3 regions of the Thioalkalivibrio sp. ALR17-21 genome follow, and region 2 is predicted to be linked to each of the others. Evidence: predicted binding sites of a transcription regulator. Region 2 holds the regulator's gene; each other region holds the start of a gene.
What was found. The regulator sigma-54, encoded in region 2, starts transcription at its own class of promoters, with help from an activator protein. The targets are predictions, from matches to a motif close to TGGCANGNTNCNTGCTT.

Region 1 (4,665 bases), on a different contig from region 2:
AGGGATTTCTCCAGCCGGTCGCGCTCCGGGTCCAGCGATGACCTCTTCGACTGGAACAGCCGGCGCAGCAACCACAGCGCGGGATAGAAGGCGTAGCCGATCAGGCGCTGTGACAGGCGTCGTTCGGCCTGCCGGATCGCCGCGCTGCCTGGGCCGTCGGGCAGCGTCTCGCCATAAAGCCCGGGATCGACGTCAGCCCCGCCGCCGACGATCAGCGCGTCGATGCGGCGGTTGCGGCGGGGACGCCCGGGGCGGATGCGCAGGGGGCGGCCGCCGGCCCGCCACACCGCGAGGGCGGTGAACAGCCACGCGGGCGTGCCGCCACGGTCCGGGCCGGTGACGGCGATCACCGGGCGGTGCGGGCGTTCAGAACCAGGCACGCAGCCGCTGCATCCATTCGTCGGCCCAGCGGCCCACCGCCTGGCCCGGGCGTTCCAGGTATTCCCGCGCGAGTCGGTCGAGGCGTTCGGGGTGGGCGGCCAGCTGTTCCACTTCCACCCAGCCGTTCAGCGGGTGCGCCAGGCTCCAGGCCGGGTCGTCGATGCGGCAGTCCGGCAACCGGTAATGCAGGGCGGGACGCGGCTTGATCAGTTCGTGTTCCACCGGCGCCGCCGCAACGCGTTCGGGGTCCAGCTCCGCCAGTACCGGGAGCAGGTCCAGCGGACGGTTGCGCGTGGGGTTGTGCGCCAGCCAGGTGTCGATCAGCGATGCACGGTCCGGGGTGAAATCGGGGTCGAGAATGTGGCGCACGAAGGCGCCGGGGAACGGCCGGATGTAGGGCGACAGGCGGCGCGACAGGTCGATGGCCCCCGCCTGCGCGAGGATCTCGTACATGAGCACGAAGGCTCGCAGGATGGCCAGCAGCCATTCGGGCTCGCGGCTGTGGATCTCGATGTTCAGCTGCAGCCCGAAGGCGTAGAGCAGGGAGCGTTCCGTGCCCAGGGCACCTTCCTGTTGCAGCGCGGCACGCACCCGGTCCAGGCGGGGCAGCTGCGCAGGCTCCAGGGGTGGCGCCACGATCTCGTGCGGGACCAGGCGCCCGGCGGCATCGGCCAGCCAGGCCTCCAGTGCTTCCTGGTCGCGGTCGTCCAGGTCGACCCCCAGCCGGGCCAGGTGCTCGCGATAGCCGCGGTCCTTGAGTACGCGGGCATCCAGCTCCAGCTGGAAATCCCCCGCGTCACTGTCGCGGACATGCAGCACGAAGGCATGCTCGGCTTCGATGTGCCCGCCGAATTCGTCGATGATGGCGCGGGCCATCGTCTCCAGCGAGACCCCTGCCATCTCGATCTCCACGCCGACCCGGCGCAGGGCCCCCTCGGGGGTCCGGGTCCACGGCAGTGGCTGAAACGAAGTGGTGGACATGCGGCGGCTCTCCTGGCGACGCTGTTCGGTCGGACTGTTCGGGCATGGTAGCGCGTTGCGCCACCATCGCACGCCCCGGTGTACGCGGGCGGGGGCAGGCAGTACGATAAGCCCCTCCGCAACCCTGTGTCCCCGGTGTCCCGCATGGACCGTATCTATCTGCGCGATCTCGAAATCCCCGCCGTGGTCGGCGTCTACGACTGGGAACAGCGCATGCAGCGCCCGCTGCGCTTCGACATCGAGCTGGCGGCGGACACTCGCGTGGCCGCCCACTCCGGCGAGATCGAAGACACGGTTGACTACGAGGCCGTGGCCAACGCGGTGCGGGCCATCGTGACCCGCGAACCCCACATCCTGCTCGAATCCCTCGCCGAGGAGATCGCCGAGACCCTGATGGCGCAGTTCGGTTCGCCGTGGCTGCGCATCACCCTGGGCAAACCGGGCGCGGTGGCCGGGGTGCGCGAGGTGGGCATCACCATCGAACGCGGCTCGCTCGCCACCGACTGACCTCGGGACTTCGGCGCGCAGGCCCTGGCCGATTGGCAGGACGCTTCCACACTTCCTGCTCCTGTCTCCCGCACAGCTTTCCCGTACTGCTCTTTCCCGCGCGGCGCCCTTTCCGGTGGCGGCCCCGCCTCGTATTGCCCCCTTTTGGTGCGCCTGCACTTTGTGATTGCACCCGTTCGTGGCAATCACCCGTGGTTTGCCCGCAACAGCGTTGCATAAAACCGGTTTTTGCCCCGTTTAACGTTTCTGGCACGCCCCCTGCAAGGAACGGGTGTCGACAAGCAGCGACATCCAGAAAACACGCAGAGGGAGTCAACCAATGAAGAAATTCGCCTATTCCGCCGTCGCCACCGCGATCCTGGCCGTCGGGTCCACCGGGGGTGTCGTCTTTACTTCCAGCGCGGCCGCCGAGGTGTCGGCCAATATCTCGATCGTGTCCGATTATGAACTGCGGGGCTTTTCCGAAACCGATGGCGGCGCCGCTATCCAGGGTGGTTTTGACTGGGAGCATGCCTCCGGGTTTTACCTGGGGACCTGGGCTTCCAACGTGGATTTCGGGGAAGATGATGGCACGACCTACGAGCTCGACCTTTACGGTGGTTTTGCCGATTCCTTTGATAACGGTTTCGGCTACGACGTGGGGTATGTCTATTACGCCTATCCGGATGCCTCGTTCGAAGGTGATTCCGTCTCATACGACTTCGGCGAGCTGGTCGGGTCGGTCAGTTATGACATGGACGTGATCGGCTTTTATGGCGGTGTCCAGTGGGTGGTGACCGACAGTGCCTCGGAGTCGCTCCTCGAAAGTGACGACGTGTACTTCTACGGTGGTCTGGATGTGCCGTTCGCCGAGGTCTACAGCGCCGGTTTCATGGTCGGACGTCAGACGTACGACGACAGCGACAATGACGATTACACCCACTACTCCGCCAGCCTCGCTCGCGATGCCGGCGAATTCGGCGAATTCAGCCTGAACCTGGCCTATGCCGACGTCGATGACGAAGACATGCGTGCCTGGGTGGGCTGGTCGAAATCCTTCTGAACGTTGAACCGGAAGCAAAACTTCGTTGCGGGTCGTTGCCCCCGGTGGCGACCCGCCTGAGAGGAGCATGACATGAAGATGATTACTGCCGTGATCAAGCCGTTCAAGCTTGATGATGTGCGCGAGGCGATGTCCGAGATCGGTGTGCAGGGCATCACCATGACCGAAGTCAAGGGTTTCGGTCGCCAGCGTGGCCACACCGAACTGTACCGCGGTGCCGAATACGTCGTGGACTTTCTGCCCAAGGTCAAGCTGGAGGTTGCGGTGGATGACAGCCTGGTCGACCAGGTGATCGAAGCCGTTTCGAAGGCCGCGAGCACCGGCAAGATCGGGGACGGAAAGATCTTTGTCTCGCCGGTCGAGCAGGTCCTGCGAATCCGCACGGGTGAAACCGGAACCGAAGCGCTCTGAGCGCCCATCTCGGTCATTATTAGATGAGGTAATCCGAAAATGGATATCGAACAGCAAGTCGTCGAGGTGGCCTACGCCCTTGACACCTTTTACTTCCTGATGGCCGGTGCTCTGGTCATGTGGATGGCCGCGGGCTTTACCATGCTCGAGGCCGGCATGGTGCGGACCAAGAGCGTGGCCGAAATCCTTACCAAGAACATCTCCCTTTATTCCATTGCCTCGGTCATGTACATGCTGATCGGCTACAACATCATGTACAGCGACGGGCTCACTTCTCTGATCCCGGGCCTGGGCTTCTTCATCACCGGTGACAACGCCGTGGCCGAGGTGCTGGGCAGCGGCGGCGACATCTACTACTCGGATCGCGCGGATTTCTTCTTCCAGGTGGTGTTCGTGGCGACCGCGATGTCGATCGTCTCCGGTGCGGTGGCCGAGCGCATGAAGCTGTGGGCCTTCCTCGCCTTCGCCGTGGTGCTCACCGGCGTGATCTACCCGATCCAGGGCTTCTGGAGCTGGGGCGGCGGCATGCTGGACCAGATCGGCTATCTCGACTACGCCGGTTCGGGCATCGTCCACTTCACCGGTGCCGTGGCCGCGCTGGCGGGCGTTCTGCTGCTGGGGGCGCGCAAGGGCAAGTACGGCAAGGACGGCCAGATCAACGCGATCCCGGGCTCCAGCATGCCGCTGGCGACGTTGGGCGTGCTGATCCTCTGGCTGGGCTGGTTCGGCTTCAACGGCGGTTCCGAGCTCAAGGTGTCCGACGTTGAATCCGCGAATGCCGTGGCGGCCGTGTTCACCAACACCAACCTGGCCGCGGCCGGGGGCGTGATTGCCGCGCTGATCACCACCCGCCTGATGTTCGGCAAGGCCGATCTGACCATGGCCCTGAACGGCGCGGTCGCCGGCCTGGTGTCCATCACCGCCGAACCGCTGATGCCCAGCCCGCTGCTGGCGACCTTCATCGGCGCCGTGGGTGGCGTGATCGTGGTGTTCTCCATCGTCGCCCTGGACAAGGTCAAGATCGATGACCCGGTGGGTGCGATCTCGGCCCACGGCACGGCCGGCATCTGGGGTGTCCTCGCGGTGCTGCTGTCCAACCCGGATGCGACCTTCGTGGCGCAGATCGCGGGTCTGGCGGCGATCTTCGTCTTCGTCTTCCTCGCCAGCCTGCTGGTGTGGTTCGTCCTCAAAATGGCCATGGGCATCCGCCTGGGTGAAGAGGAAGAAGAGATCGGTGCCGACGTGACCGAGTGCGGCCTCGAGGCCTACCCCGAGTTCACGAACAAGTAACGCGAAACCCATAGCCTGTACGCAGGCTGGACGGGGCCGGGGGGCCGGCCCCG
Region 2 (4,665 bases):
CTCGACCTCCAGGCCCGATCCGCGCAGCTCGCCCAGCAGCTTGCCGAAGCCGCTGAGGGCGTCGAGGCCCGAACGGACGTCCACGCCCACGGCCAGGTGGCGGTCACCGCCGGTGTCGTAATGGCCGCTGCGGACCTTCTCCACCAGTTCCGGCAGCATCGGCAGCGGCAGGTTGTCGACACAGAAGTAGCCGGCGTCCTCCAGGGTATGCAGGGCGACGGTCTTGCCGGAACCCGACAGACCACTGACCAGCAGCAGACGCATGTCGGTCAGCCCTCGGGGTCGGGGTTGGGGACCGTGGTGCTGGGCCCGCCGATGTGGAAGATGGACTCCTCCTGCTGATCCTCGCCCATCTGGCGCCGCTGGCGGGCGCGCAGGTCGTCCCCGGCGATGTAGCCCTGCATGTGCAGCAGGTGATTGCGGACCGCGGCCTCGATCATGACCGCGATGTTGCGTCCCGGCGCCACCGGCAGGCTGATCAGCGGGATGCGCAGGCCGAGGATCTCGCTTTCGCCGCGACGCCCGTTCAGACGATCGTCCGGCACCGGCGAGGGCTCGTTGTGGTCGCGCAGATCGATGATCAGGCGCAGATATTTGCCGCCCTTGATCGCCGAGTCGCCGTACATCGCGCGGATGTTGAGCACGCCCAGGCCGCGCACCTCGAGCAGGTCCTGGAGCAGGGCGGGGCAGTGTCCGCGCACGATATCGGGGGCAATGCGCGCGAATTCGGGGGCATCATCGGCGATCAGCCGATGGCCCCGCGAGATCAGTTCCAGCGCTACCTCGCTCTTGCCGACGCTCGACGCCCCCGAGATCAGCACGCCGATCCCGAGGATCTCCATGAACACCCCGTGGCGCACCTCGAAATGAGCGAGGCGCTGCTGCAGGAAATAGCGCAGCAGGGCGATGACTTCGTGCGAGGATGTGCGTGTGCACAGGATCACCGGCAGCGGGTCGTCACCTGTCTGCGGCATGCGCGGGAACGGGCAGGTGTCCTCGGCGAAAATCACCATGGTGGTGCCGGTGCGGGCCATCTCCAGCACAAGGTGGTCACGCTGTTCGTCGGACAGGCCGGCGATGTAGCGGGCCTCGTAGTCGCCGATGACCTGGATGCGGTTGGGGCGGATCAGGTTGAGATGGCCGGCCAGCGGCAGGTCGCCATCGCCGAGTCCCAGGAGTTCGCGGTCGCCCGCGGCCTCCTCCCCGTGGACGTAGCGCAGGTCCAGACGGCTCCCCATCGCCCGCGTGAGCGCGGCGATGGTGATGTTGCTCGCGGTGCCGTCGCCTGCCGCCTCCGCCCGGTCGGCCATGGTCAGGTGTCTCCCAGGGCCCGGGTGAGGGCCTGCTGGACCCCCGCGCTGTCCGCGGCGCGCCGGATGCCGGCGAGGGTGTCCGGCTGCGACAGGCCGCGTGCGAGCTGGGCCAGCAGGTCCAGGTGTTCGCTGGTGGCCTCTTCCGGCACCAGCAGGGCGATCAGGATGTCCACCGGTTCGTGGTCCATGGCCTCGAAATCCACGCCCTGATCCAGACGCAGGACCGCGATGCGGGGCGTATCCAGCTCGGCCAGACGGCCGTGCGGAATCGCCACGCCATGGCCGAGCCCGGTGGAGCCCAGTTTTTCGCGGGCCGACATGGCTTCGAACGCGGCGCTGGCCGCCAGCCCGTCCGCGGCCCCGTCCACCAGCAGATCGGCGAGGGTTTCCAGCGCTCGTTTCTTGCTGGAGCAGTCGGCTTCCAGTCCGATGCGCTCCGGGGTGATGAGCTCGGCCGGGTTCATCGGTTTACGGGGTCTGTTCGCGGTTGCGCTGGTGGCCTTCGGCGCGATGATGGTCCTTGACCTTCTCCTTGTGCTTGATCAGCTGGCGGTCGACCTTGTCGATCAGGCCGTCGATGGCGGCGTACATGTCGTCGTGGCTGGCCTCGGCGTGGATGTGGTTGCCGCTGACCTGCAGATTCGCTTCCGCCTTGTTGTGCAGCTTCTGCGTCTTCTCGTGGGTTAGCACCACGTGCACGTCGATCACCTTGTCGAAGTGGCGTTCCAGCTTCTCGAATTTCTCGTTGACGTAGTCGCGCAGGGCGTCGGTGATTTCGACGTGGTGTCCGGTGAGGTTGATCTGCATGGGTCAGGCTCCTTTCGGTTTGCTTCCGGTCGGCATGGCGGCCATCTGGCGGCGTTCGCTGGAGGATGGCAGGTTCATGCCCTCCCGGTATTTGGCCACGGTACGTCGGGCCACGTTGATGCCCCGATCCGCGAGGATCCGGGCGAGGCGGGAATCGCTGAGCGGTTTGCCCGGCGTTTCCTCTTCGATGAGTTCGCGGATCATGGCACGAATCGCGGTCGCGGAGCATTCCCCGCCGTCGCTGGTGCCCACGTGACTGGAGAAGAAATACTTGAATTCGAACACTCCGCGGGGGGTATGCATGTATTTCTGCGTGGTCACCCGCGAGATCGTGGACTCGTGCATCTCCAGGGCTTCGGCGATGTCGCGCAGGATCAGCGGCTGCATCGCCACCTCGCCGTGTTCCAGGAACCCCTGCTGGCGTTCGACGATCGCTCGCGCTACGCGCAGCAGGGTGTCGTTGCGGCTGTGCAGGCTCTTGATGAACCACCGCGCCTCCTGCAGCTGGTCGCGCATGAATGCGCTGTCGCGGGCATCGGAGACCTGGCGGACCATGCCGGCGTAGAGGTCGTTGACGCGAATGCGCGGGGCGATCTCGGGATTCAGGTCGACCTGCCAGCCCTGGTCGGTATGACGCACGTAGACATCCGGGACCACGTATTCCGGCGGCGTCTCGCTGATCTGGGCGCCGGGGCGCGGGTTGAGCGTACGGATCAGGTCCAGGGCCGCGGCCAGCTCGTCGGCATCGCGCACGCCGCTCTGGCGCTGCAGTGCCTTGTAGTCACGCCGGGCAAGGGCGTCCATGCCGTGTTCCAGGACCGCGCGCGCGGCTTCGCGCGAGGGCGCGTCCGGCGCCAGCTCGCCCAGCTGGACCTCCAGGCACTCGCGCAGATCCAGCGACCCGGCCCCGAGGGGGTCGCAGTGCTGCAGCCAGTGGCGCACTGCCTCCACCTCGTCGGTGCCGACCGGGGTGTCCTCGCCCTGACTGATGGTGTCGGCCAGGGTCTCGACGTCTCCCTCGAGGTAACCGTCGCCGTTGATGGTGTCGATCAGGGCGGCGCCGATGCGCTGGTCACGCGGGGTCAGGTGCGACAGATGCAGCTGCCACAGCAGGTGGTCCTGCAGGCCACCGCCATCGTCGTCCGAGGTGTTTTCCAGGGGATCGCGGTCGTCCAGTCCGCGCGGGCTGGCGCTGGCGTCGTAGATGTCTTCCCAGCGGGTGTCGGTCACCAGTTCGTCGGGGATGACATCCTCCGAACCGCCGGCGTCCACCGTTTCGCCGGTGCCGGCGGCGGCATCGCTGGCGGTCTCGTTCTCGCCCTCGGTGCCGGGGTCCGGGGTTTCTTCGCCATCGGCGCCGAGTTCGTCGTCCTCGGCCTGTTCCAGCATGGGGTTGCTTTCCAGCGCCTGCTGGATCTCGGCCTGGAGCTCCAGCGTCGAGAGCTGCAACAGCCGGATGGCCTGCTGCAGCTGCGGCGTCATGGTCAGCGTCTGACCGAGCTGCAGGTTCAGCCCGGGCTTCAGCATGAGTTGGGAGAGGCGTTGTTCACCATAAGTGAATAGTAATCCCTTGTTGTGGCCTTGTGCACCGGCCGGATGTGGCGATCGGTGTCACAGGCGGAAATTTTCGCCGAGGTAGACCTCGCGCACGCGGGCATCGTCCAGCAGTTCCTCCGGCGTTCCCGCGCTCAGAAGGTGCCCCTCGCTGAGGATGTAGGCGCGGTGGCAGATGCCCAGGGTCTCGCGCACGTTGTGGTCCGAGATTAGTACGCCGATGCCGCGTTCGGCCAGGTGGCGGATCACTTCCTGGATCTCGCTGACCGAGATCGGGTCGACCCCGGCGAAGGGTTCGTCCAGGCAGATAAACCGCGGATCACCGGCCAGCGCACGGGCGATCTCGGCGCGCCGCCGTTCGCCTCCGGACAACGCGATGCCGGGGCTGTGGCGCACGGTTTCGAGCTGGAATTCCTCGATCAGGGCATCGCCGATGCGGCGGCGCTCGTGGCGGTCCAGTCCGGGCCGCAGTTCCAGCACTGCCTGCAGGTTGTCCTGGACCGACAGGCGGCGGAAGATCGAGGCCTCCTGTGGGAGATAGCCCAGCCCGGCGCGGGCGCGTTCGTGGATGGGGGCCTGCGTGATGTCGCGCCCGCCCAGGGTGATGCGCCCGGTATTGGGCCGGATCAGGCCGACCAGACTGTAGAAACAGGTGGTCTTGCCGGCCCCGTTGGGTCCCAGCAGGCCGACCACCTCGCCGGGCACCAGGTCCACGTCCATTGCGTCCAGCACGGTACGCTGGCCATAGCGCTTGCTCAGCTCGCGGGCGACCAGATGGCCGTTGGCCGCGGGCCTCATGGATCGTCCTCGCGTGGCTGCAGGCGGATGTGCACGCGCTCGTCGTCGGTGTCGCCGCGTTCCGCGCGGATCACGTCGCGCTCGAGGTCATAGGTGATGCGCTGCCCGCGGGCATCCTCGGCGGCGGTGATGACGCGCGCCCGTTCGGTCAGGATCACGCGTTCCTCGTCGAGGAAATAGTCGATGCGCAGCC
Region 3 (4,665 bases), on a different contig from region 2:
TCGACCAGCGCGCGCCCGCCCAGCTCGCGGGCGGTGGCGTGGACCTGCTCCAGGATGCGTTCGCGACGGGACTCGAACGAGGGCTCGACGCGGCCCTCGGCGCGCAGCCTGTCGGCGTAGTCCGCGGGGCTGGCGAGCTCCAGCGGGGCCGGGTGGTGGAAACGGTGGCCGCGCGTGTGGCGGCCGGCATCCTGTTCCAGCACCGTCATCGGCAGGACGTCGGGTCCGTGCAGCACCACCAGCCAGTGCACCGGGCGCACGAATTCCGTGGTGCTCTCGCCCCAGCGCATGCGTTTGGGCGTGGGCAGATGCTCCAGGGCCCCCGCCAGCATCTCCGGCAGCAGCTCGCCGAGGGCCTGGCCCGGCTGCATGCGGCGGAAGATCAGGTATTCGCCCTTGCCGGTGTCCTCGCGTTCCAGTTGCTCGACCTCCACCCCGCAGGAGGAGGCGAAGCCCTGCGCCGCGCGGGTCGGCTGGCCCTGGTCGTCGAAGGCGGCGGCCACGGCCGGGCCGCGGCGTTCCTGCAGCTGGTCGGGCTGGCGGCCGGCCACCGCGGGGAAACGCACGGCCAGGCGTCGGGGCGTGGCGAAGGCCTCGGGCTCGCCGGGTTCCAGCCCGGCGTCGCGCAGGCGGGTGGTCAGACCTTCGGCCAGGGCGTCGCGCAGGCGTGCCAGCGCGGTGGGGGGCAGTTCCTCGGTGCCGAGTTCGATCAGAAGTTCGCGGGCTTCGTCCATGTTCGGTCCAGTCGGGTTCCGGTGGGCCCGCGCGCCCGTTCGGGGCGGCGGCGGGCACGGGTTCGGGGTATGCCCCGGTATCGGGTGGCGTCAGGCGGCGTCGGACTTGCCGGTGTCGCCCGGGGCGCACAGCGGAAAGCCCAGGGCCTCGCGCGATTCATAGTATTTCTGCGCCACGTTCCTGGAGAGCTCGCGCACCCGCAGGATGTAGCGCTGGCGCTCGGTGACCGAGATCGCGCCACGCGCATCCAGCAGGTTGAAGCTGTGCGAGGCGCGCAGCATCTGCTCGTAGGCCGGCAGCGGCAGGCCCAGCTCGATCATGCGGTCGCTCTCGTTCGCATGCTGATCGAAGGCGGCGAACAGGGCGTCGCGGTCGGCATGCTCGAAGTTGTAGGTGGACTGCTCCACCTCGTTCTGGTGGTAGACGTCACCGTAGGTCACCGGGCGGCCGTCCGGGCCGACGGTCCAGACCAGGTCGAATACGCTCTCCACCCCCTGCAGGTACATCGCCAGGCGCTCCAGGCCGTAGGTGATCTCGCCGGAGACCGGATGGCAGTCCAGCCCGCCGACCTGCTGGAAGTAGGTGAACTGGGTGACCTCCATGCCGTTCAGCCAGACCTCCCAGCCCAGGCCCCAGGCGCCAAGGGTCGGCGACTCCCAGTTGTCCTCGACGAAGCGCACGTCGTGGGTGAGGGTGTCGAAGCCCAGCGCCTCCAGGGAGCCGAGGTAGAGGTCCTGGATGTCCGGCGGCGACGGCTTCAGCAGCACTTGGAACTGGTAGTAGTGCTGCAGGCGGTTGGGGTTGTCGCCATAGCGACCGTCGGTAGGACGGCGGCTGGGCTGCACGTAGGCCGCGCGCCACGGCTCCGGCCCGATGGAGCGCAGGAAGGTCGCCGGATGGAAGGTGCCGGCCCCCATCTCCATGTCGTAGGGCTGCAGGACCACGCAGCCGTGGTCGTTCCAGTAGTCCTGCAAGCGACGGATCAGGTCCTGGAAGGTGGGGCTGCTGCTGGACGGGGTGCGTTCGTGCGCCATGCGGGATCCCGGGTCAGGGCAAAGCGGACAGTATATCGGCCGGGCTCCAGCCTCGGCCACCGTCAGCGTCAGCGCGAAACGCGGAGACGCCCGCGCGAGTCGGCACTTCCCTGTGGCGGCAGACGGTTTTGCGCCAGCCGGGAAGGCGCCCATACTGGAGGCTTGATCCGGTTCGGGAGAACCGCCCTGAGCGAGCCCCACGCCAATTCGGAGCCGACGGTGACCGCGGAGAACGGTCAGCGCTACCGCGACACCCGCCGAGTGACACTGGTGGGCGCGACCGTGAACAGCTTTCTCGCCGTCGCGCAGCTGCTCAGCGGCTGGCTTCTGAACTCGCAGGCGCTGGTCGCGGACGGCGTGCATACGCTGTCGGACCTGATCACCGACGGTGTCGTGCTGTTCGCCGCGCGCAAGGCTGCGGCGTCCCCCGACCAGGACCACCCGTACGGCCATGCCCGCATCGAGACCCTCGCAACGGTGATCGTCGGGGTCTTTCTGGCAGCCGCGGGGCTGGGGATCGCCTGGGCAGCCGGCAGCCGGCTGGTCGACCCCGAGGCCATGACCGGTCCCGCCAATATGGCCATCTTCTTTGCCGCGCTGACCCTGGTCGCGAAGGAGGGCCTGTACCAGTACACCCACCGAGTGGCGAAGCGCCTGCGCTCGCGGATGCTCGATGCCAATGCCTGGCACCACCGTACGGATGCAATCTCGTCGCTGTTCGTACTGGTCGGCGTGGGTGCGGCGGTGGCGGGCTTCCCGTGGGCGGACGCCCTGGCGGCGCTGATCGTCGCCCTGTTCATCCTGCATATCGCCGGGCGCCTGATCGTGCGCGCCGCGGCGGAGCTGATCGACACCGCGCTGGAGCCGGAGAAGGTGGATCGCATTCACCGCACCATCCTGGACGTGCCCGGGGTGAAGGATGCGCACATGCTGCGCACCCGCCGCCACGGCAGCGACGTGGTGGCCGATGTGCACATCCAGGTCGCGCCGATGATCTCGGTCTCCGAGGGGCATCGGATCGCCGATGCGGTGTTCCATTCGGTGACCGACGAGCATGAGCGGGTCAACGACATCACGGTGCACGTGGACCCGGAGAATGACGCGGAGCAGGCGCGCAGCTCGACGCTGCCGTTACGGCCGGTACTGGTAGAGGCCCTGCGCGAGGCCTGGGCCGACACCCCGGAGCTGGACGCGGTGGAGCACCTGTCCCTGCACTACCTGGGCGGCCGGGTGCACATGACGCTGACCCTGCGCCTTGACGGGGCAACCGCGGCCCCGGACCTGGAGGCGCGGGCCCGGGCCCTGGCCGACCGGCTGCACGGCCACCCGCAGGTGGGCGACATGCTGGGCGAGGTCACGCTACTCTATCGTCCGTGCACTCATTAGGTGCGGCACACCCCAGCAAGCACCATCGTGGTGCATATACGGCACCATGATGGTGCAAAACGGAGGCGGCGCGGCACCCGGGGTGCCCGTTTTTCGCGCGCCCGGGCCGAATCGGGCCGGATGGCATGATGCCTGCATAATGACCCACGAAGCCGTGCAGGGGCCAAAAGGCCGGCCGGCCAAAATCGAAGACTCAAGTGAAGACCAAGGAGACCCCCATGTCCGCAGCCGACGTGCTGAACCAGATCAAGGAAAAGGAAGTGCGCTTTGTCGACTTCCGCTTTACCGACTCCAAGGGCAAGGAACAGCATGTGACCATGCCGGCCCACGACATCGACGAAGAGACCTTCGAGGAAGGCAAGATGTTCGACGGCTCCTCGATCTCCGGTTGGAAGGGGATCAACGAGTCCGACATGATCCTGATGCCGGACGCCGAGTCGGCCGTGATCGACCCGTTCTTCGAAGACATGACCATGAACATCCGCTGCGACGTGGTCGAGCCGGCCACCATGCAGGGCTACGACCGCTGCCCGCGCTCCCTGGCGCGCCGCGCCGAGGCCTACCTGCAGAGCACCGGCATCGCCGACACCGCGCTGTTCGGTCCGGAGAACGAGTTCTTCATCTTTGACGACGTGAAGTGGGGTACCAGCCTGTCCGGTTCCTACTGCCGCGTGGACTCCCAGGAGGCGTCCTGGAACTCCGAGCGCGTCTACGAGGACGGCAACATCGGGCACCGCCCGGGCGTGAAGGGCGGCTACTTCCCGGTCCCGCCGGTCGACAGCCTGCACGACATCCGCTCCACCATGTGTGAAGTGATGACCGAGATGGGTCTGGAGACCGAGGTGCACCACCACGAGGTGGCCACCGCCGGCCAGTGCGAGATCGGCGTGGGCCCGGCGACCCTGACGCAGAAGGCCGACGAGGTGCAGATCCTGAAGTACGTGGTGCAGAACGTGGCCCACATCCACGGCAAGACCGCGACCTTCATGCCCAAGCCGATCGTCGGCGACAACGGCTCCGGCATGCACGTGCACCAGTCGCTGTCCAAGGACGGCAAGAACCTGTTCTCCGGTGACCTCTACGGCGGCCTGTCCGAGACCGCGCTGTACTACATCGGCGGCATCATCAAGCACGCCCGCGCGCTGAATGCCTTCACCAACCCGTCCACCAACAGCTACAAGCGTCTGGTGCCGGGCTTCGAGGCGCCGGTCATGCTGGCCTACTCCGCCCGTAACCGCTCGGCCTCGCTGCGCATCCCGTTCGTGATGAACCCGAAGGCGCGCCGGATCGAGCTGCGCTTCCCGGACTCCACCGCCAACCCCTACCTGGCCTTCGCCGCGATGCTGATGGCCGGCCTGGACGGCATCCAGAACAAGATCCACCCCGGCGACGCGATGGACAAGAACCTCTACGACCTGCCGCCGGAAGAAGAGAAGGGCATCCCGCAGGTCGCCCATTCGCTGGAACAGGCCCTGGAGGCGCTGGACGGCGACCGCGCATTCCTGACCCA

Region 1: a site for sigma-54 is predicted at 2,117-2,133, ahead of G020_RS0108420 (TorF family putative porin). Genes of this name have one in related genera too.
Region 3: a site for sigma-54 is predicted at 3,277-3,293, ahead of glnA (glutamate--ammonia ligase). Genes of this name have one in related genera too.

Annotation. Positions count from the first base shown of each region.
Region 1 is NZ_ATUL01000013.1:41,496-46,160, reverse strand. Features, by position in the region: gene G020_RS0108435 (gamma-glutamyl-gamma-aminobutyrate hydrolase family protein) at 1-350, opposite strand, end outside; gene G020_RS0108430 (amidoligase family protein) at 367-1,362, opposite strand; gene folB (dihydroneopterin aldolase) at 1,507-1,869, shown strand; gene G020_RS0108420 (TorF family putative porin) at 2,189-2,911, shown strand; gene glnK (P-II family nitrogen regulator) at 2,984-3,322, shown strand; gene G020_RS0108410 (ammonium transporter) at 3,362-4,612, shown strand.
Region 2 is NZ_ATUL01000001.1:58,041-62,705, reverse strand. Features, by position in the region: gene rapZ (RNase adapter RapZ) at 1-264, opposite strand, end outside; gene hprK (HPr(Ser) kinase/phosphatase) at 270-1,310, opposite strand; gene G020_RS0100320 (PTS sugar transporter subunit IIA) at 1,313-1,777, opposite strand; gene hpf (ribosome hibernation-promoting factor, HPF/YfiA family) at 1,782-2,120, opposite strand; gene G020_RS0100310 (RNA polymerase factor sigma-54) at 2,124-3,647, opposite strand; gene lptB (LPS export ABC transporter ATP-binding protein) at 3,732-4,472, opposite strand; gene lptA (lipopolysaccharide transport periplasmic protein LptA) at 4,469-4,665, opposite strand, start outside.
Region 3 is NZ_ATUL01000004.1:372-5,036, reverse strand. Features, by position in the region: gene glyS (glycine--tRNA ligase subunit beta) at 1-734, opposite strand, end outside; gene glyQ (glycine--tRNA ligase subunit alpha) at 825-1,769, opposite strand; gene G020_RS0102775 (cation diffusion facilitator family transporter) at 1,932-3,155, shown strand; gene glnA (glutamate--ammonia ligase) at 3,374-4,665, shown strand, end outside.